One region of the Latilactobacillus parafuchuensis genome, then DNA from elsewhere that is predicted to be linked to it. Evidence: a T-box and tRNA genes for the amino acid it is inferred to sense, from the RefSeq annotation. Region 1 holds a T-box; the other holds one or more tRNA genes.
What was found. A T-box is a leader RNA that pairs with one kind of tRNA and senses whether it is charged. The one in region 1 lies ahead of cysS (cysteine--tRNA ligase), so its partner is inferred to be a tRNA-Cys.

Region 1 (10,835 bases):
ACCTTAGTTGGCCATTTATATGTAACTGACTTATAAAAGTGTATTTTTATGTTCAATATTTTATCATGCTTCCTATTCCCGAAAAGAGTTACGTTCACTAAATAAAACATTATTATATTGATTTTCAACGCACAAAAAAAAGAACCGAGCGAATGCCCGATTCTTTTTGATTAACTTAAATTACTTTAAGTTAACTACAGCGCCAACTGCTTCTAACTTAGCTTTCATTTCTTCAGCATCGTCTTTAGAAACATCTTCTTTAAGAGCTGAAGGAGCGTTATCAACTAAGCCCTTAGCATCTTTCAAGCCTAAGCCTGTGATTTCACGAACGGCTTTGATAACTTTAACCTTTTCTTGGCCGATTTCTGATAATTCAACAGTAAAGCTGTCTTTTTCAGCTGCTGCGTCTGCACCAGCTGCTGCTGCTGCTACTGGAGCTGCTGCAGAAACACCGAATTCTTCTTCGATTGCTTTAACTAAGTCACTTAATTCTAAGATTGATGATTCTTTTAATTGATCAACAATTGCATTTACGTCTAATGCCATTTTTGTTTCCTCCATTTTTTGGGTAATTTTTGGTGTTACAAGACTGCAAAATTATGCAGCTGGTTCGTCTTTACTGTCAGCAACAGCTTTAACAGCATATGCGACATTGCGGACTGGTGCTTGTAATACAGAAAGTAACATTGATAATAAACCGTCGCGACTTGGCAATTTAGACAAGGCGTCGATTTCATCAAGAGTAGCTACTTTACCTTCGATCATGCCGCCTTTGATTTCAAGTGCTTCTGCACCTTTAGCAAATTCAGCAATAATCTTAGCTGGTGCAACAACATCTTCGTTAGAAAATGCAACTGCAGTAGGGCCAGAGAATGTTTCATCTAAACCTTCATAACCAGCTTTGTCAGCTGCACGACGCAAGTAAGTGTTTTTAACAACTTCCATTTGTACGCCAGCTTCACGCAATTGTTTACGTAATTCAGTCACTTGTTCTACTGTTAAACCACGGTAATCCATGACAACGATAGAAACAGCACTATTGAATTTTTCAAGAACTGCGTCAACAACTTGGGCTTTTTGTGCGATGATTGTTTCGCTCAATTGATTCACCTCCATTAGATTTTTAAAGCTTGTGGTCAAGAGTTTCTTAAATAAATAAAAAACTCCATGTCCACCAAGACATAGAGAGGGATTTCAACGTATCTTCCTCGGCAGGATATTAAGCCTTGCGGCACCTGAGTCTTCGGTAGCATAAATAACCAAATACAAATATACCATTGATTATCGCCAACGTCAACCACTATCAATGATTAAATCCCCGATATTTTATCATTATACTAATATCACATTCTGCTTATTTTATTTTTCTGAAAAGACAGTATAATATTAAGTAGAATCATGAAAATAAATCAAGAGGTGTTTCAATTTGAAAAATATCTTAGTCATTAACGCTGGTAGCTCATCTTTAAAGTGGCAACTTTTCCAGCACACTAACTTAACCATGATTGCCAGTGGCGTCATGGAACGGATGCAGACACCCGAAGCGCGTTTTACATTCAAGTATCAAGGTCAAAAAGAACAAACGAAAATCGCTAATCTTTCTTATGAGGACGGGGTCAACCGCTTGTTAGCAACACTCCAAGCCAACGCTATTATCCAAAGTCCTAGCGATATCATCGCTGTTGGTCACCGCGTAGTCGCGGGCGCGACGACCTTCGAGGCGCCAACGCTAATCACCCCAGAAAACTTGTCCACGCTAAAGGCGTTGGGTAAATACGCCCCACTCCACAACCCAGTTCAAGTCGACTGCATCGAAACCTTAATGCACGTCTTACCGGATCAAACTCCGCAAATTGCGGTCTTTGATAGCCAATTCTATCTCGACATGCCCGCAGCAACGAGTTATTACGGTTTACCTTATGAAGACAGTCAAAAATACCAAATCCGTAAATACGGTGAACACGGTATTAGTCATGAATACATTCTCCACGAAACAGCGCGTTTCCTCCAAAAAGAGGTCGCAGATTTGAAATTGATTACGTTGCATTTAGGTGGTGGCTCTTCCATTACTGCTAGTCAAAATGGGCATCCAGTGGACACTTCGATGGGTTTTACCCCACTTGAAGGCTTACCAATGGGCACGCGCGCTGGTTCATTAGACGCGGCGATTGTGCCCTTCTTGATGACCGAACGCCATCAAAGCGCTGAAGAAATTATCAATCGACTCAATACGCAATCTGGGATTCTAGGCGTCTCTGGTATCTCCGCCGATATGCGCGATATCCAAGCCGCCGTCACCACCAATCCGCGCGCTAAGCTCGCTTATGAGATGTTCATCACGTCAGCCGCTAAATTCATCGGTAGTTATTACGTTGAGATGGGTGGCACCGACGTCATCACCTTCACAGCCGGTATCGGCGAAAACGACGCCGTCACGCGCGCTGATATCTGTGCCAAGTTAGCCGTTTTAGGCGTTCAGCTTGACGAGGACCGCAATCTGAACGGCCACGGTCCACGCGTCATCAGTACCGATGATTCAGCGATTCAAGTCCTGATGTTGCCGACTAATGAAGAATTAGCGATTGCTAAACACGTTAAAGCTAAACTGTAATCCAACTCGTTTCGTTTTTAAATCTCCACACAAAAAAAGCACCCACCTAAGTGGATGCTTTTTTAATTGATTGCTAATTAGAAACTAGCAATATCAACTTTAACACCAGGGCCAAATGTTGAGCTTACTGATAAGCTTGTAATATATTGACCTTTAGCTGATGCAGGACGTGCTTTAACAATCACGTCTTGCATTGTTTTAAAGTTTTCTACTAATTTAGCAGCATCAAATGATACTTTACCGATTGGTGCGTGAACGATACCGGCTTTATCAACACGGTATGCCACTTGTCCAGCTTTAATGTCGTTAACAGCTTTCGTAACGTCCATTGTAACTGTACCAGTCTTAGGGTTAGGCATTAAGCCTTTAGGTCCTAGGACACGGCCTAAACGACCAACTTGAGCCATCATAGGTGGTGTTGCAACTGCAACATCAAAATCTAACCAGCCGCCTTGGATTTTTTCAACTAAATCTTCTGCGCCAACGATTTCAGCACCAGCAGCTTCAGCTTGTTTTGCTTGTTCGCCTTGAGCGAAAACAATCACGCGTTGTGTCTTACCTGTACCATTTGGTAGTACGACAGCACCACGAATTTGTTGATCAGCTTGTTTAGGATCAACGTTTAAACGATATGCAACTTCGATAGATGCATCAAATTTTGCAAAATCAGCTTTCTTTACTAAATCAACTGCTTCTTCAACAGTATATGTCTTAGTAGCGTCAACTAATTTTACAGCTTCTAAATAATTTTTACCTTTTTTAGCCATTAGGGTTTTCCTCCTTGCAATTGTGGTGAACGGTTTTTGACCTCCCACTTGATTTTTCAACTTTCATTGAAAATCCGACTGAAAGTGTCAAAGTATGGTTTTTTAATTAGCCTTCAACAGTGAAGCCCATACTTCTAGCAGTACCTTCAACCATGCGCATAGCAGCTGGAACATCTGCAGCGTTTAGGTCTTGCATTTTAGTTTCAGCGATTTCTTGCACTTGAGCTTTAGTTACCGTAGCAACCTTCTTAGTGTTTGGTTCGCCAGAACCTTTTTCAACACCTGCAGCTTTTTTCAATAAAACTGCAGCTGGTGGAGTTTTCGTTACAAAGTCAAATGAACGATCCTCGTATACAGAGATAACAACTGGGATTAATAACCCAACTTGATCAGCTGTCCGAGCATTAAAGTCCTTTGTAAAGCCCATAATATTGATACCGGCTTGACCCAATGCTGGACCTACTGGTGGTGCTGGAGTTGCTTTACCTGCAGGAATTTGAAGTTTAACGATGTTTGTTATTTTTTTAGCCACGAAACATACCTCCTTAAGTCCGTGATGTGGTTAAGATGGCCCTTATATTTGGCCTCCCACTAATGTATGAAAACATACTAGAACACTATACCAAGCCATCACTCAAAAAGCAAGCTTTATTCGTGATGACGGGTCCATAAAAAATCGCAAATGGCTTGATCGACTAATCGATTCTCGTGCAACATACTGTGCGCACCCCCCGGCCCTCGGACTAACATTTCTTGGTAGGCTGCCACCCGATCTTTCAGTAGGCTGCGGAGCGCAAAACTACTATCGACCGCGACGGAACCGTCATGCCGATTAGTCCCTAATAATTCACCCGCGATATTCAAAATCGCTAAATCAGTTGGAAACTGGGTCACCCGTTGCGCTAAATACTGATAGTTCTTCGTTTTACGAATGGGTCCTCGTTGGGTTAACTCACTCCAAAAAATACGTTCCGTATCGGGCCCAATCGACGGATCGTTGACCGGGGCTGCCATCAAAATGACCTGCTGGACGGGGATGACTTGAGGGACTAACAGATAACGCAAAACCGTAATCGCGCCCATCGAATGACCGACTAAATTAACGGCTTCAACATCGTAATCCGCTTGTAAGGTGGCCACAATCTGTTGTAACCAACCGACTTGAACTTGGACGTCAGCGTGATTATTAGCAAACAAGACCTGAATCGTCGGGTTGACCGCACTTAAGCGTGACAGACCGCTAAAGGTTAATTCCCCACGTTTCGACACTTTGACGACCAATGTCTTTTTGGCCAGCCCCACTTTTTGAAGCCGGCCTAATAAATGACCGAACGAATAACGATTGCCCCGATAACCATGAATAAATAGCGTCGGGATTGTCGTGTATTGCGCTAATTTAGGCTGCCACCAATGTTGCACATGGCCGACTCGGTGGTAATCCCACCCCGTGATTAAGACGCCTAGCCCCACTAGACTCCCTAATGAAATTAAAATACCGATGATAGATTGCCACATATGAGCACACTCTCGATTCAAAAAATAGTAGCTGTGCCATCACACGGTTATCAATTGCGGACCAGGTCTGAAAAATAACCTATCCCGAATTGAGGATAGGCTATTTTTTTAATTTGGCGAAAATTGATGCGTGACGTCACGCGTTATAGAAAAGCAACCATCCTATTATCAAAAGATGGGCACATCTATGTTTTAGACTAATTCGTCAACTTGATCGTAATCGAGTTCAGTGGCTGTTTCGCGACCGAACATATCGATATTGACCTTTAATTTCATCTTTTCATCATCAACTTCAGTGATTTTACCGACTAAACCGGAGAAAGCACCTTCGATAATTTTAACGGAATCATCAACTTTGAATTCAACATCCAAATGACGCGTGCTCATCCCTAATTGACGTAAAATTTGGGTAATTTCTTCGTCTAATAATGGGGCTGGTTTACTACCGGCACCGTGTGAACCAACGAACCCAGTGACACCAGGTGTATTCCGCACAACGAACCAAGCTTCATCTGACATGACCATTTCGACTAACACGTAACCGGGGAAAGTCTTCTTCATATCAACTTTGTCTTTACCGTTCTTGATTTCATGTTCTTCTTCTTCAGGAACCACAACACGAAAGACGTTATTTTCCATGCCCATTGATTGCGCACGTGATTCTAGATTTTGTTTCACTTTATTTTCGTAACCTGAATAGGTATGTAGGACATACCAGCTTTTTTCGATTGATTCAACCATGTTTGTTCTCCTTTTAAATACCAAAATAAAAAAACTTCGACCACGCGAAGTTTTTTTGCTTGCCATCAGTATAGCAAATCCAGCTTAAATTAGCTAGTTTTAAAAAATAAATAATTGTAATAGTTCCAAAATAACCAAGTCAATCACGCCAAAGAAAATAGCGTATAAAACTGACGTCATGATGACGGTTGATGAATCTTTACGTGTCTGTTTGGCGTCTGGCCAAGCGACGATTTTCATTTCTGCTACAACGCTTTTAATGAACTTAATCATGCTGAATCCTCCTGCTAGCGAGTTTCTTTATGTTGCGTATATTGTCCACAATGTTTACAAAATTTATTTAACTCTAGACGTTCTGTCCGGTTCTTATTTTCAGCAACGTAATAATTACGTGAACCACAAACCGTACAGCCTAAGGCGACTTTCTTAACACCCATGACTAAAAGCCCCTCTCTTTTTGATGTTTATCCCGTTTACTTTATCATTCATTTTGATGACTGTCAATCTGGATCATTTTGATAATACTGTTTTAATTTCGTCCGACAGCGCGATTGGCCCCGCTCCAATTGGACTAAAGTACAATCGAATTGTTGACAGGCCTGATCGATATCCAGTGTCCCGCTCAGTACCCGGAAACTCATCAGTTCAAACGGTGATAACCGTTCAAGGTAGGCCATCAACATAGCTTGAGACTGATAATATGCGACTGAATTTTCGCCAACCGCCCGTTTTTCTGGGCACTGAGCACACAATAAAGCTTGATGATCAATCCGGCGTTTTTGGGCCAGTTCTTTACGTAGTAAATTATCAATATGGTGTTGAAATCGCAATTTATAAAAACCACCAAAGCTTTTACCGCAGTGGCAATCGTAACATTGACACGTCTCAAAGCATACCAGTCGAGCTTCTTGAAGCCAGTCTTCATGTTCGAAAAGCCGGATGTAATATGGTGCATACGTATGGTAGACCATCGGTAAATAAGTTTTAAATAAAATTTCTAAAGCATCTGAATCTCGATTTATAACCGCCGTAATCAATTCTGCATCGCGCTCTGTTGGTTTCGTCATTGGAAACACCCCTTTGCGCAACAACCACATCTTCATTCTAACAAGCACCCGCTACTTTAGTAAGCGAACGCCTGTTTAATCAAGCTTTTTGGCACTTAACTGATCGCGCATCTTCGCTAATGCCGATAATTGTTGGTCCGACCATGGTCGATTAATCTGCATCTCACGATCATGATAATGTTTGGCATCATGATTAATCTCAGTCTTAGCCCGTTCAATCTCACGTTTGAAATCGGGCGATGACACGCGGAGCGCCCCACGTGAAAAGATAGTCCACTGTTCGGCTTGATCACTCGACACCACGGTCACTTGGGTAATTGGCGACATCAATTTTGCCGCCAAAATTTCAATATAACTATCCGCCGTCTGTTCTTCTTGCGTAAAGACGACTTCCAAATTATATTGTTCATAACTTTGTTTAATGCCAGGCACATACATTGCATCAAACACTAAAATAATCTCAATCTCGCGATATTTGCGGTATTCCGCTAGCGTATGCAACAAGCTATCACGCGCATCGGCAAACCGATCACTCTGTTTCAGTTTATTGAGTTCCGGCCAATTGCCGATGATGTTATAGCCATCCGCAATTAGAATTTGGCGTTTCATACTTTAGGGGCCAAGGGTTGGCGGCTGTTATAGGCTTGATACATCAAAACACCCGCAGCCACACTCGCGTTTAAACTTTGAACGTGACCCACCATCGGAATCGTCAACGTTTGATCGACTTCTTTTTTGATAATCGGTGATAAACCTTTACCTTCATTACCAATGATTAATCCGATTGGACCGGTCGCATCCCATTGACGGTAATCGGCACCAGCCATGTCTGTTCCGAAAATCCACAAACCACGTTCTTTTAATTTCTTAATTTCTTGCGTTAAGTTCGTGACCCGTGCCACTGGTACGTGTTCAATCGCGCCCGTTGAGGTCTTAGCGACCGTTGACGTTAAGCCAACTGCTCGGTGTTTCGGAATAATAATCCCGTGCACGCCCACTGCATCGGCTGTTCGCATAATTGAACCTAAGTTATGCGGATCTTCTAAATTATCTAGGATTAAGATAAAAGGCGGTTCGTCTTTCGCCGCTGCTTTGGCAAAAATATCATCGATTGTGGCGTATTCAAACGGTGCGATTGCAAGAATTATCCCTTGATGATTTTGGCGGTCGCTCAATAAGTCCAATTTGTTCTTCGGCACATTTTGAATGACTAACCGTTTTTCTTTGGCGAGTTTCAAAACATCGTGCACAAAATCAGCTTTCAAGCCGTCTTGTAGGAAAATCTTGTTGACCTTAGTGGCCGCATCCGGTGCTTTTAACGTTTCGATTGAAGCGTGTTTGCCAATGACGAAATCCGTTTGTTCTTCTATATTTTCAGCTTCAACTGGTTTTAGTGCCCGTTTTTCCGGCATAGGCCGGCGTTTAGGCTTCCCACCATTATTCTTCTGACTGCGTTGACTATTAAAGTCATTGTCGCGTTTTTTAGGGTACGGTTTATTAGTTTTCATGCGTCCTCCCGTCGTCGACTTGTTGAATGCACCATTGTGCTAATTCTGCGACGCGTGCTTGTTGTCCTGTTAAATAGAGATAACCAAAAACGGCTTCAAAGCCGGTTGAGGTCCGGTACGTGGTGACACTGGTGTTTTTTGCCTTCGTATAACTCTTAGCATTACGCCCGCGTTTAAAAATATTGACTTCATCTTCCGTTAAGAAATGATCGTCCATCATTAAACCAATCAGTGCGGCTTGCGCCTTGGCTGACACGTAATGCGTCGCGACTTGTTGCAAACGGGTTGGTTTGGTTAACCCTTGTTCTAATAAATGGGCACGGACGTAGACTTCATAGGCTGAATCACCCATGTAAGCCAACGCAATCCCGTTTAATTGTAAAGCATCTTTCATGCGCGTCTCCATCTCATTCCTTGTGGCGTATCTTCTAACATAATCCCTTGCGCCTTTAATTGATCCCGAATCGCATCACTCTTGGCAAAATCCTTAGCCGCCCGCGCTGCTTGTCGTTCGGCAATCAATTGTTCGACCTCGGCGTCCAATAATTGGTCGGCCTTAAACGCCACACCAAAAATCAATAATAACCGTTCTAAGCGTTGTGTTAAATCGGTCAACGTGGCCGTTTGAACCACTTCGTCTTCTAAATATTGATTACTCAATTTCGCTAAATCATACAACACGGTCAACCCGTTTTGGACGTTAAAATCATCATCCATCGCCGTCACAAAGGCGTCTTCCAACCCGGCCGCTTGTTGTACGATTGTTTCATTCGAACCAGGTTGCGCCGTTTTTTGACGAAAATCAAGATTATTGAGCGTCGTCTTTAACCGATCGAGATTAATCTGAGCTTCCGCTAATAACGTTTGACTGTAACGAATTGGCCGGCGATATTGAGTACTACTCATCAAGAAACGGAGTGCTTGTGGATCCACTTCTTGAATTAAATCATGGACCGTTACGAAATTACCGAGTGATTTACTCATCTTCTGATCATCATCACCAACCGTTACAAACCCATTGTGCAACCAATAATTGACAAACTTCTGACCAGTTTGGGCTTCACTTTGCGCAATTTCATTTTCATGATGTGGGAATTCCAGATCCTGACCACCGCCGTGAATATCGATAGTTTGACCGAGATACTTCGTCGACATCACGGAACATTCGATATGCCAACCCGGCCGACCTTTGCCCCATGGTGAATCCCACGCAATGGCCGTGCCCGTTTCAGCTTTCCACAACGCAAAATCAATCGGATCTTCTTTGCGTAACGTTTCTTCAGTCGCCGTGTGTTCACTAGCGCCTTGTTCGAGTTGATCTAAATCTTGACCCGCCAATTGACCATAGTGAGCAAACTTGCGCGCCCGGTAATAAACATCCCCATCAACTGCGTAAGCATAACCTTTAGCAATTAACCCTTCAATAAAAACAATAATCTCGGGAATATTTTCAGTCGCCCGCGGATTAGTCGTCGCCGGTTCAATATTAAGCGCCTTGGTATCGGCCTTGAACGCATTAATGTAACGTTCAGCTAATTCTGGAACTGTCACGCCATCACGATCAGCCGCTTTAATCATCTTATCGTCAACGTCGGTAAAATTCGACACGTAATTGACTTGGTAGCCACGGTATTCGAGATAGCGGCGAATCGTATCAAACGCAATCGCACTGCGCGCATTACCAATGTGGATATAGTTATACACCGTTGGTCCACAAACGTACATACTGACCTGATTCGCTTCAATCGGTTTAAAAGCTTCTTTTTGGCGCGTCAATGTATTGTAAACAGTTAACATAGCAATCTTCCTTTCCCTTAATCCAAATAAAAAGCGCCCTTTGTTAATTAACAAAAGACGCCGCTTGAGCGTGGTTCCACTTTTCTTTGCAAAAATGCCTCAACCAGATAACGGTGTCCCGACCAAAACTACTGTCTTCATCTTGGCATTTCTGAGATGCATTTCAATTCGCCTCATTACTTCTTCACAGCACCCAGAAGCTCTCTTTGAATTCGGCTAAATTTACTTCTTCTCGTCATTAATTTTACGTACAATAGATTGACTCAATAATACCGATTATTCATGAATCTGTAAAGCTATCTGCTGAACTATTTTTCTTTAATCCCTTTTTGTTGATGTGCTGGTTTAGCAAAAATCATCCGACCAGCTGCCGTTTGTAACGCACTCGTCACGATCACGTCTAACGGTTTATTGACATAGTGTTGACCATCTTCAACGACAATCATCGTGCCATCGTCTAAGTAGGCCACCCCTTGTTGCCGTTCGGTCCCAGTCTTAACGACCGTCACCTTCATCGCTTCACCCGGTAAGACAGCCGGTTTCAACGTGTTGGCCAATTGATTAATGTTCAACACCGGCACGTTTTGAAATTCGCAAACTTTATTTAAATTGTAATCGTTAGTCACAACAATCCCATCTAATAACTTGGCCAGTTTCACCAATTTACTATCGACTTCGGTCAAATCTTCGAAATCGCCATCGTACATTTCAACAGATAACGTTTGATCTTTTTGGATTTCATTTAAAATATCTAAGCCCCGCCGACCACGTGCTCGTTTCAGGTTATCGGCAGAATCTGAAATCAATTGTAATTCGTGTAAGACGAAGT
Region 2 (10,835 bases), 140 kb from region 1:
AGCAAAGCTGAATATTGATGTTAACCAGTTGCGATTAACGAATTTAGCCAATATTAAGTTAGATTCTGAGAATGTTTCCTTTTTTGTTTTCCAATGGAGTGAACATACGCCTGAATTTTATACCGAACAATTGGCTTTAATTAGTGAAGCGGGTTTCCAATTCAAGACCCCCAGTGAGTTCACGGCATTATTGGATAAATTAGAGGTGACCAGTGTTCCGCATTTAAATTAATTCGGACGATTGATGTATATCTATTCAATATTGTCCGCGTTTTAAATTATTTTAAGATTAATTAAAAAAAATATGAATAATTGCTTGACGGTCTAAGCTAATGTTGGTATAGTAGTCTATGTTGTCAGCGAGACAAACGGTTATCAATTTTAAAAATGTATAAGCAATCCATAAGTTGAATATTTATTCAAAAAATATTTAAAAAAAGGATTGACAAGCATTTTGGAAACATGATATACTAATCTAGCTGTTTCAACAACAGTAGATCTTTGAAAACTGAACAAAGTTTCGACAAATCAAATGTGTAGGGTCGCCCTTCGGGGCACAACATATTTGCGAAGTCAATTCGCTAGCAAATAAATTAAGTAACAAAAACAAGAGCTACAAACTTTTAATTGAGAGTTTGATCCTGGCTCAGGACGAACGCTGGCGGCGTGCCTAATACATGCAAGTCGAACGCACTCTGGAACTGATTGAAGAAGCTTGCTTCTGATTGAAGCTCATTTGAGTGAGTGGCGGACGGGTGAGTAACACGTGGGTAACCTGCCCTAAAGTGGGGGATAACATTTGGAAACAGATGCTAATACCGCATAAAACCTAGCACCGCATGGTGCAAGGTTGAAAGATGGTTTCGGCTATCACTTTAGGATGGACCCGCGGTGCATTAGTTAGTTGGTGAGGTAAAGGCCCACCAAGACTGTGATGCATAGCCGACCTGAGAGGGTAATCGGCCACACTGGGACTGAGACACGGCCCAGACTCCTACGGGAGGCAGCAGTAGGGAATCTTCCACAATGGACGAAAGTCTGATGGAGCAACGCCGCGTGAGTGAAGAAGGTTTTCGGATCGTAAAACTCTGTTGTTGGAGAAGAATGTATCTGATAGTAACTGATCAGGTAGTGACGGTATCCAACCAGAAAGCCACGGCTAACTACGTGCCAGCAGCCGCGGTAATACGTAGGTGGCAAGCGTTGTCCGGATTTATTGGGCGTAAAGCGAGCGCAGGCGGTTTTTTAAGTCTGATGTGAAAGCCTTCGGCTCAACCGAAGAAGTGCATCGGAAACTGGGAAACTTGAGTGCAGAAGAGGACAGTGGAACTCCATGTGTAGCGGTGAAATGCGTAGATATATGGAAGAACACCAGTGGCGAAGGCGGCTGTCTGGTCTGTAACTGACGCTGAGGCTCGAAAGCATGGGTAGCAAACAGGATTAGATACCCTGGTAGTCCATGCCGTAAACGATGAGTGCTAGGTGTTGGAGGGTTTCCGCCCTTCAGTGCCGCAGCTAACGCATTAAGCACTCCGCCTGGGGAGTACGATCGCAAGATTGAAACTCAAAGGAATTGACGGGGGCCCGCACAAGCGGTGGAGCATGTGGTTTAATTCGAAGCAACGCGAAGAACCTTACCAGGTCTTGACATCTTCTGAAAATCTTAGAGATAAGACGTTCCCTTCGGGGACAGAATGACAGGTGGTGCATGGTTGTCGTCAGCTCGTGTCGTGAGATGTTGGGTTAAGTCCCGCAACGAGCGCAACCCTTATTACTAGTTGCCAGCATTTAGTTGGGCACTCTAGTGAGACTGCCGGTGACAAACCGGAGGAAGGTGGGGACGACGTCAAATCATCATGCCCCTTATGACCTGGGCTACACACGTGCTACAATGGATGGTACAACGAGTCGCAAAACCGCGAGGTTAAGCTAATCTCTTAAAACCATTCTCAGTTCGGATTGTAGGCTGCAACTCGCCTACATGAAGCCGGAATCGCTAGTAATCGCGGATCAGCATGCCGCGGTGAATACGTTCCCGGGCCTTGTACACACCGCCCGTCACACCATGAGAGTTTGTAACACCCAAAGCCGGTGAGGTAACCTTCTGGAGCCAGCCGTCTAAGGTGGGACAGATGATTAGGGTGAAGTCGTAACAAGGTAGCCGTAGGAGAACCTGCGGCTGGATCACCTCCTTTCTAAGGAATAATACGGAAAACCTTGTACATTTGTTAGCGTCGAAACTTTGTTTAGTTTTGAGAGGTCTACTCTCAATAAACACGTTTTTTGGGCCTATAGCTCAGCTGGTTAGAGCGCACGCCTGATAAGCGTGAGGTCGATGGTTCGAGTCCATTTAGGCCCATTGTACCAAGAATTAGATAGTTACAACACGGGGGATTAGCTCAGCTGGGAGAGCGCCTGCTTTGCACGCAGGAGGTCATCGGTTCGATCCCGTTATCCTCCATAGATGGCAATAGTCATCGAAACTTTGTTCTTTGAAAACTGGATAATAAGTAATATTAGATTTAAAAGCCGAGAAAAACATTGCGTTTTAAAGAGTTTTTTAATAGAAGTATGAATTAGTTCATATCGCTAAACTCAAATAATAACCCTTTACCGTAGGTAAAGATAGGTTAAGTTATAAAGGGCGCACGGTGGATGCCTTGGCACTAGGAGCCGATGAAGGACGGTACTAACACCGATATGCTTCGGGGAGCTGTAAGTAAGCTTTGATCCGGAGATTTCCGAATGGGGGAACCCAATACCTTTAGTCGGGTATTATCATTAAGTGAATACATAGCTTAATGAAGGTAGACGCGGGGAACTGAAACATCTAAGTACCTGCAGGAAGAGAAAGAAAAATCGATTCCCTAAGTAGCGGCGAGCGAACGGGGAAAAGCCCAAACCAAGAAGCTTGCTTCTTGGGGTTGTAGGACAGAACATTGGAGTTACCAAGTTAAGTTGTAATCGAATCAGCTGGGAAGCTGAGTCAAAGAGTGTGATAACCACGTAGATTAAACAACTTAACCTCCGTTCTGGATCCTGAGTACGGCGGAACACGTGAAATTCCGTCGGAATCCGGGAGGACCATCTCCCAAGGCTAAATACTCCCTAGTGACCGATAGTGAACAAGTACCGTGAGGGAAAGGTGAAAAGCACCCCGGAAGGGGAGTGAAATAGATCCTGAAACCGTGTGCCTACAATTAGTCAAAGCTCGTTAATGAGTGATGGCGTGCCTTTTGTAGAATGAACCGGCGAGTTACGTTTATATGCGAGGTTAAAGTGAAAAGCTGGAGCCGTAGCGAAAGCGAGTCTGAAATGGGCGAGTGAGTATATAGATGTAGACCCGAAACCAAGTGACCTACCCATGTCCAGGTTGAAGGTGTGGTAAAACACACTGGAGGACCGAACCCACGTCAGTTGAAAATGGCGGGGATGAGGTGTGGGTAGCGGTGAAATTCCAAACGAACTTGGAGATAGCTGGTTCTCTCCGAAATAGCTTTAGGGCTAGCCTCGGAATATTGGATCATGGAGGTAGAGCACTGTTTGGACTAGGGGCCCGTCTTGGGTTACTGAATTCAGATAAACTCCGAATACCATTGATTTAGTTCCGGGAGTCAGACTGCGAGTGATAAGATCCGTAGTCGAAAGGGAAACAGCCCAGATCACCAGTTAAGGTCCCAAAATTTATGTTAAGTGGAAAAGGATGTGGCGGTGCACAGACAACTAGGATGTTGGCTCAGAAGCAGCCACCATTTAAAGAGTGCGTAATAGCTCACTAGTCGAGTGCCGCTGCGCCGAAAATGTACCGGGGCTAAACATAATACCGAAACTGTGGGTGGACACGTAAGTGTCCGCGGTAGGAGAGCGTTCTAAGGGCAATGAAGCTAGATCGTAAGGACTAGTGGAGCGCTTAGAAGTGAGAATGCCGGCATGAGTAGCGAAAGATCAGTGAGAATCTGATCCACCGTATGACTAAGGTTTCCTGGGGAAGGCTCGTCCTCCCAGGGTTAGTCGGGACCTAAGGCGAGGCCGAGAGGCGTAGTCGATGGCCAACAGGTTGATATTCCTGTACTAGTTTATTTTGTTTGAACGATGGAGGGACGCAGGAAGCTAAGGAAAGCACACGACTGGAAATGTGTGTCCAAGCAACGAGTCTTGAGTTGAGTGAAATGCTTGATTCTTTAAGGACAAGTTGTGATGGGGAGCGAAATTAAGTAGCGAAGTTCCTGATGTTACACTGCCGAGAAAAGCTTCTAGTGAGAAATAAACTACCCGTACCGTAAACCGACACAGGTGGTCGAGGAGAATATCCTAAGGTGAGCGAGTGAACTCTCGTTAAGGAACTCGGCAAAATGACCCCGTAACTTCGGGAGAAGGGGTGCTGACCGTCAGGTCAGCCGCAGTGAATAGGCCCAAACAACTGTTTATCAAAAACACAGGTCTCTGCAAAATCGTAAGATGACGTATAGGGGCTGACGCCTGCCCGGTGCTGGAAGGTTAAGAGGATGAGTTAGCGCAAGCGAAGCCCAGAATTGAAGCCCCAGTAAACGGCGGCCGTAACTATAACGGTCCTAAGGTAGCGAAATTCCTTGTCGGGTAAGTTCCGACCCGCACGAAAGGCGTAATGATTTGGGCACTGTCTCAACGAGAGACTCGGTGAAATTATAATACCCGTGAAGATGCGGGTTACCCGCGACAGGACGGAAAGACCCCATGGAGCTTTACTGTAGCTTGATATTGAGTGTTTGTATAGTTTGTACAGGATAGGTAGGAGCCGTAGAGATCGGAACGCTAGTTTCGATGGAGGCGTTGGTGGGATACTACCCCAACTGTATGACCACTCTAACCCGCGTCACTTAGCGTGACGGGAGACAGTGTCAGGTGGGCAGTTTGACTGGGGCGGTCGCCTCCTAAAGTGTAACGGAGGCGCTCAAAGGTTCTCTCAGAATGGTTGGAAATCATTCGTAGAGTGTAAAGGTATAAGAGAGCTTGACTGTGAGATTGACAAATCGAGCAGGGACGAAAGTCGGACTTAGTGATCCGGTGGTTCCGTATGGAAGGGCCATCGCTCAACGGATAAAAGCTACCCTGGGGATAACAGGCTTATCTCCCCCAAGAGTCCACATCGACGGGGAGGTTTGGCACCTCGATGTCGGCTCATCGCATCCTGGGGCTGTAGTCGGTCCCAAGGGTTGGGCTGTTCGCCCATTAAAGCGGTACGCGAGCTGGGTTCAGAACGTCGTGAGACAGTTCGGTCCCTATCCGTCGCGGGCGCAGGAAATTTGAGAGGAGCTGTCCTTAGTACGAGAGGACCGGGATGGACATACCTCTGGTGTACCAGTTGTTCCGCCAGGAGCATCGCTGGGTAGCTATGTATGGAAGGGATAAACGCTGAAAGCATCTAAGTGTGAAGCCCCCCTCGAGATGAGATTTCCCATTCCTTTATGGAAGTAAGACCCCTGAAAGATGATCAGGTAGATAGGCTAGGAGTGGAAGTACAGCGATGTATGGAGCGGACTAGTACTAATCGGTCGAGGACTTAACCAAAGGTGCAATGTTTTAGGCTTTTGAGATGATATTACTTATTATGCAGTTTTGAGAGAACGAAGTTCTTCTCAGTGCGAATAGCACAAATAGTGTGGTGGCGATAGCAAGAAGGATACACCTGTTCCCATGTCGAACACAGAAGTTAAGCTTCTTAGCGCCGATAGTAGTTGGTGGGAAACTACCTGCGAGGATAGGACGTTGCCACGCTATATTTGATGGAGGTTTAGCTCAGCTGGGAGAGCATCTGCCTTACAAGCAGAGGGTCACAGGTTCGAGCCCTGTAACCTCCATTGAGTCGTTAGCTCAGTTGGTAGAGCATCTGACTTTTAATCAGAGGGTCGACAGTTCGAGCCTGTCACGACTCATCGGCCAAAGTTACACGCCAAGAAAATGCGGGTGTGGCGGAATTGGCAGACGCGCTAGATTTAGGTTCTAGTGTCTATATAGACGTGGGGGTTCAAGTCCCTTCACCCGCATACAATTGAATAGTTTTTTTAATGAAAGCAATTTTTTTTGCCGACTTAGCTCAGTTGGTAGAGCATCTGATTTGTAATCAGAGGGTCGGGCGTTCGAATCGTCTAGTCGGCATTAAGATGCGGAAGTAGTTCAGTGGTAGAACATCACCTTGCCATGGTGGGGGTCGCGAGTTCGAATCTCGTCTTCCGCTTTCATTATGATATCGCCGGGGTGGCGGAACTGGCAGACGCACAGGACTTAAAATCCTGCGGTAGGTGACTACCGTACCGGTTCGATTCCGGTCCTCGGCATCATAATGAAAAATGCACCCATAGCGCAACTGGATAGAGTGTCTGACTACGAATCAGAAGGTTGTAGGTTCGACTCCTACTGGGTGCATAGAACGGGAAATAGCTCAGCTTGGTAGAGCACCTGGTTTGGGACCAGGGGGTCGCAGGTTCGAATCCTGTTTTCCCGATTGCAACAATATATATTTTTTGGCGGTGTAGCTCAGCTGGCTAGAGCGTCCGGTTCATACCCGGGAGGTCGGGGGTTCGATCCCCTTCGCCGCTATTGTTTTAAAGTGCTTGGACCTTTAGCTCAGTTGGTTAGAGCAGACGGCTCATAACCGTCCGGTCGTAGGTTCGAGTCCTACAAGGTCCATCATCACATTTGGTGAGATTTTGTAGTTGTATTATCTTATATATATTATCGCGGGATGGAGCAGTCTGGTAGCTCGTCGGGCTCATAACCCGAAGGTCGTAGGTTCAAACCCTACTCCCGCAATTTGGTCGCATGGTCTAGCTGGTTAGGACGCCTGCCTGTCACGCAGGAGATCACGGGTTCGAGTCCCGTTGTGACCGTTTAAATGGCTCAGTAGCTCAGTTGGTAGAGCAATGGATTGAAGCTCCATGTGTCGGCAGTTCGATTCTGTCCTGCGCCATATCATCATGAATATGCGGGTGTAGTTTAGTGGTAAAACCACAGCCTTCCAAGCTGTTGTCGCGAGTCCGATTCTCGTCACCCGCTTTTCATGGGCCTATAGCTCAGCTGGTTAGAGCGCACGCCTGATAAGCGTGAGGTCGATGGTTCGAGTCCATTTAGGCCCATTATCTAAATATTGGAGAAGTACTCAAGTGGCTGAAGAGGCGCCCCTGCTAAGGGTGTAGGTCGGGAAACTGGCGCGAGGGTTCAAATCCCTCCTTCTCCGTTTTGTATGGCCCGTTGGTCAAGTGGTTAAGACACCGCCCTTTCACGGCGGTATCATGGGTTCAAATCCCGTACGGGTCATTGTAACAGGTATTACTTTTTTATAGCTTATGGAGAATTACCCAAGTCTGGCTGAAGGGAACGGTCTTGAAAACCGTCAGGTGGGTCAAACCACGCGAGAGTTCGAATCTCTCATTCTCCTTTATATTATCGCGGGATGGAGCAGTCTGGTAGCTCGTCGGGCTCATAACCCGAAGGTCGTAGGTTCAAACCCTACTCCCGCAATTTGGTCGCATGGTCTAGCTGGTTAGGACGCCTGCCTGTCACGCAGGAGATCACGGGTTCGAGTCCCGTTGTGACCGTTTAAATGGCTCAGTAGCTCAGTTGGTAGAGCAATGGATTGAAGCTCCATGTGTCGGCAGTTCGATTCTGTCCTGCGCCATTTATGGAGGAGTAGCGAAGAGGCTAAACGCGGCGGACTGTAAATCCGCTCCTTCGGGTTCGGTGGTTCGAATCCACTCTCCTCCATTTTTTATAGGGATATAGTTTAAAGGTAGAACTACGGTCTCCAAAACCGTCAGTGTGGGTTCAATTCCTACTATCCCTGTTTATATGATATCTTGCATGAATATGCAGAATATGGTATAATATTACATGTTATGGCGGTATTGGTGAAGTGGTTAACACATCGGTTTGTGGATCCGACACACATGGGTTCGATTCCCATATACCGCCCTTTCATTGGGCTATGGCCAAGCGGTAAGGCAACAGGTTTTGATCCTGTCATGCGCTGGTTCGAATCCAGCTAGCCCAATTTTTTAATTTAGAACAGGATTTGTTCTTGTATGGCGGTATAGCCAAGTGGTAAGGCAGAGGTCTGCAAAACCTTCATCACCGGTTCAAATCCGGTTACCGCCTTTGCGTTTAGGCGCTAACTAAATGTTCATCAATATGCCGGTGTGGCGGAATTGGCAGACGCGCGGGATTCAAAATCCCGTTTCCTCACGGAAGTATCGGTTCGACCCCGATCACCGGTATTAATTATTATAACGGTAACTCAGTAATCATAAAGATTACTGAGTTTTTTTGTGGTTTCTAACTAAAATTGAATATATATACATAATATAATGGCATCATGGGCTATAATGACTTTAATGTGCAAAAACATTCAAGAATAAGTATAACAAATTTGGGTTTCCGTGTTAGAATAGTGCTTATACACGAACAATCTTTTTGGTCGGATGATAAGGAGTGGTATCGATGAAGAAAAAAATGAGTTCTTGCACAACGGTATTAGTCGGGAAAAAGGCATCATATGATGGTTCAACGATGATTGCGCGTAATGAGGATGGCTACGGGCGACCTAATCCGCAGAAGTTTGTGGTAGTTCAACCTGAGGCACAACCGGCAGTCTTTCGGTCAGAAGCGAGTGGTGTTGAGGTTCCTTTACCAACTTCATCATTACGATGTACATTAACACCGGACGTTGATCCAGCCTATGGCATCTGGGGTGGTTCTGGGATTAACAGCCAAAATGTCGCCATGACAGCTTGTGAGACGATTACGACTAATCCGGAAATTCTGGCAATTGATCCGTTTGTAGATGAGGGGATTGGCGAAGCTGACTTTTTAAGCATTACATTACCATATTGTCAGACTGCGCGCGAAGGGGTTAGTCGGTTAGGACAGCTATTAGAGACTTATGGGACCTATGAACCGAATGGGATTGCCTTTGCCGATCACGACGAGGTGTGGTATCTTGAAACGATTGGGGGCCATCATTGGGCCGCGATTCGGATTCCTGATGATGCGTATGTGATTGCACCGAATCGTTTTAACATTGATTACTTTGATTTTGAATCAGGGGATACGTTATTTGCTGCCGATTTACCCGCGATGATTGATCAGTTCCATTTGAATCCAGACAGCGACCAAGTTAATCTACGTCATATTTTTGGGAGTGCAACTGAAAAAGATTGTGCCTATAATAATCCGCGGGCATGGTACATCCAACAACACTTCAGTCTTAACCCTAGTGGACAGCCGACAGATCAGGATTTGCCATTTATCTGTCAGCCGAATAAGCAATTAACGATTGCCGACGTTAAATGGATGTTAAGTGCTCATTATCAAAACACGCCGTTTGATCCGTACGGTCAGGGGACGCCAGAAGAACAGCACCGTTACCGGCCAATTGGGTTGAATCGGAATGAAGAAGTCCATATTTTGCAGATTCGAAACGATGTGCCGGCTGAATTAGCGGGTATTCATTGGTTGGCGTATGGACCGAATCCGTTTAATGGCTTGGTACCATTTTATGCGGCGGTTGATCAGACGCCAACGGTTTATCGGCAAACGACAGTTGATTTTGATCCGAATAATATTTATTGGCTAAGCCGGTTAGTCGCCGTGTTAGGGGATACTAACTATAATCATTATCGGGAATTAACGACTAACTTTGAAGCTGATTTATTGGCACAATGTCGCCAACAACAAATTAATTTTGAACAAAAGCAGGTTCTTGCTTCCGCTGACTTAGCCCTTTATAATGAAACAGTAGCACAATTAGCTTTTAAGTTGACCAATCAATTATTAGGACAGATGGTGGCTTTGGGGCGTTAAATACTGGAGACTAGTATGCAACCACGTTTTCTAAACACCTATCGCATGAGTATCCTGGCGATATTAACAGCATTATTATTGATTCAAGGTTTCGTCCCGATGGTCGGGAATTTAACGTTGATTCCGGGGCTGCCGGCCATTACGACGATTCATTTAACGGTCATTATCGGTGCGATTATCCTGGGACCACGAGATGGTGCGATTTTAGGTACAATTTGGGGAATCACCTCACTAATTCGGGCCTATGTGATGCCGACCGATCCGTTAGCAATTCTGATTTTTCGTAATCCAATCATTGCGATTTTACCGCGGTTATTGGTCGGACTGATTGCGGGCAGCTTAGCGGTCAAATTACCTAAGGCGCCGACTAAAAAGACGCTTACCATGAGTCTGATCGCCATCATCAGTACGATGGTCAATACCGTCTTAGTAATTGGTTTGACGTGGTTGTTCTATCAACACCAAGCAGCCGGATTGTACCACACATCGGCCAATCAGTTAATCTGGGTGATGTTATCAGCCTTTACGATCAATGCGACGTTGGAAATTATCGCTGCGGCGATTCTAGTGCCCGCCATCGCAACCCCGTTATTAAGATTCAAACGAACGACTTCAAAATAAAAACTAGCCTAAGGCGGACAATTGTCTGCCTTTAGGCTAGTTTTTTTAGTGGGTTGAATCGAGGCGGTAGTCCCGCGCGATTTGAATGAAACTGTCTAATAAAGCTTGTTGGGTTTCAGAGAAACGCTGGCTTTTCCGGTAGGCCAATGAGATGTAGAAGGTTGGCTGTGGTTCATCAGTTAAATCGAGGCTAACGAGGTCATCGGCGGTGGTGACCCCGGTTTCGGTTAGAAAGCCAATCCCAGCACCCGCATGGACCATACTTTTAAGAATACTGGCATCAGACGTTCGATAAACGACCTTGGGGTGAATCCGATTGACTTTGGAAAGGGCTTTGAAGACGTGTGGATGGACAAAACCTTCAGCGAGCATGATGAATT

Region 2: it has a tRNA-Cys gene. The T-box ahead of cysS (cysteine--tRNA ligase) is inferred to sense a tRNA for this amino acid. The anticodon was not compared.

Annotation. Positions count from the first base shown of each region.
Region 1 is NZ_CM143875.1:496,741-507,575, forward strand. Features, by position in the region: gene rplL (50S ribosomal protein L7/L12) at 181-546, opposite strand; gene rplJ (50S ribosomal protein L10) at 598-1,101, opposite strand; ribosomal protein L10 leader region at 1,148-1,265, opposite strand; gene ACVPPQ_RS02785 (acetate/propionate family kinase) at 1,427-2,611, shown strand; gene rplA (50S ribosomal protein L1) at 2,689-3,378, opposite strand; gene rplK (50S ribosomal protein L11) at 3,485-3,910, opposite strand; gene ACVPPQ_RS02800 (alpha/beta fold hydrolase) at 4,027-4,893, opposite strand; gene nusG (transcription termination/antitermination protein NusG) at 5,086-5,634, opposite strand; gene secE (preprotein translocase subunit SecE) at 5,734-5,904, opposite strand; gene rpmG (50S ribosomal protein L33) at 5,922-6,071, opposite strand; gene ACVPPQ_RS02820 (sigma-70 family RNA polymerase sigma factor) at 6,135-6,701, opposite strand; gene ACVPPQ_RS02825 (NYN domain-containing protein) at 6,777-7,310, opposite strand; gene rlmB (23S rRNA (guanosine(2251)-2'-O)-methyltransferase RlmB) at 7,307-8,113, opposite strand; gene ACVPPQ_RS02835 (Mini-ribonuclease 3) at 8,199-8,603, opposite strand; gene cysS (cysteine--tRNA ligase) at 8,600-10,006, opposite strand; T-box leader at 10,057-10,254, opposite strand; gene ACVPPQ_RS02845 (PIN domain-containing protein) at 10,315-10,835, opposite strand, start outside.
Region 2 is NZ_CM143875.1:353,466-364,300, reverse strand. Features, by position in the region: gene ACVPPQ_RS02120 (hypothetical protein) at 1-232, shown strand, start outside; rRNA gene ACVPPQ_RS02115 (16S ribosomal RNA) at 624-2,195, shown strand; tRNA gene ACVPPQ_RS02110 (tRNA-Ile) at 2,286-2,359, shown strand; tRNA gene ACVPPQ_RS02105 (tRNA-Ala) at 2,389-2,461, shown strand; rRNA gene ACVPPQ_RS02100 (23S ribosomal RNA) at 2,629-5,547, shown strand; rRNA gene rrf (5S ribosomal RNA) at 5,638-5,754, shown strand; tRNA gene ACVPPQ_RS02090 (tRNA-Val) at 5,765-5,837, shown strand; tRNA gene ACVPPQ_RS02085 (tRNA-Lys) at 5,840-5,912, shown strand; tRNA gene ACVPPQ_RS02080 (tRNA-Leu) at 5,940-6,023, shown strand; tRNA gene ACVPPQ_RS02075 (tRNA-Thr) at 6,063-6,135, shown strand; tRNA gene ACVPPQ_RS02070 (tRNA-Gly) at 6,143-6,214, shown strand; tRNA gene ACVPPQ_RS02065 (tRNA-Leu) at 6,229-6,314, shown strand; tRNA gene ACVPPQ_RS02060 (tRNA-Arg) at 6,329-6,402, shown strand; tRNA gene ACVPPQ_RS02055 (tRNA-Pro) at 6,408-6,481, shown strand; tRNA gene ACVPPQ_RS02050 (tRNA-Met) at 6,503-6,576, shown strand; tRNA gene ACVPPQ_RS02045 (tRNA-Ile) at 6,593-6,666, shown strand; tRNA gene ACVPPQ_RS02040 (tRNA-Met) at 6,716-6,789, shown strand; tRNA gene ACVPPQ_RS02035 (tRNA-Asp) at 6,793-6,866, shown strand; tRNA gene ACVPPQ_RS02030 (tRNA-Phe) at 6,874-6,946, shown strand; tRNA gene ACVPPQ_RS02025 (tRNA-Gly) at 6,962-7,032, shown strand; tRNA gene ACVPPQ_RS02020 (tRNA-Ile) at 7,039-7,112, shown strand; tRNA gene ACVPPQ_RS02015 (tRNA-Ser) at 7,126-7,213, shown strand; tRNA gene ACVPPQ_RS02010 (tRNA-Glu) at 7,222-7,293, shown strand; tRNA gene ACVPPQ_RS02005 (tRNA-Ser) at 7,325-7,414, shown strand; tRNA gene ACVPPQ_RS02000 (tRNA-Met) at 7,424-7,497, shown strand; tRNA gene ACVPPQ_RS01995 (tRNA-Asp) at 7,501-7,574, shown strand; tRNA gene ACVPPQ_RS01990 (tRNA-Phe) at 7,582-7,654, shown strand; tRNA gene ACVPPQ_RS01985 (tRNA-Tyr) at 7,660-7,740, shown strand; tRNA gene ACVPPQ_RS01980 (tRNA-Trp) at 7,749-7,819, shown strand; tRNA gene ACVPPQ_RS01975 (tRNA-His) at 7,875-7,947, shown strand; tRNA gene ACVPPQ_RS01970 (tRNA-Gln) at 7,955-8,026, shown strand; tRNA gene ACVPPQ_RS01965 (tRNA-Cys) at 8,060-8,130, shown strand; tRNA gene ACVPPQ_RS01960 (tRNA-Leu) at 8,166-8,249, shown strand; gene ACVPPQ_RS01955 (C69 family dipeptidase) at 8,473-9,834, shown strand; gene ACVPPQ_RS01950 (ECF transporter S component) at 9,850-10,455, shown strand; gene ACVPPQ_RS01945 (LysR family transcriptional regulator) at 10,501-10,835, opposite strand, start outside.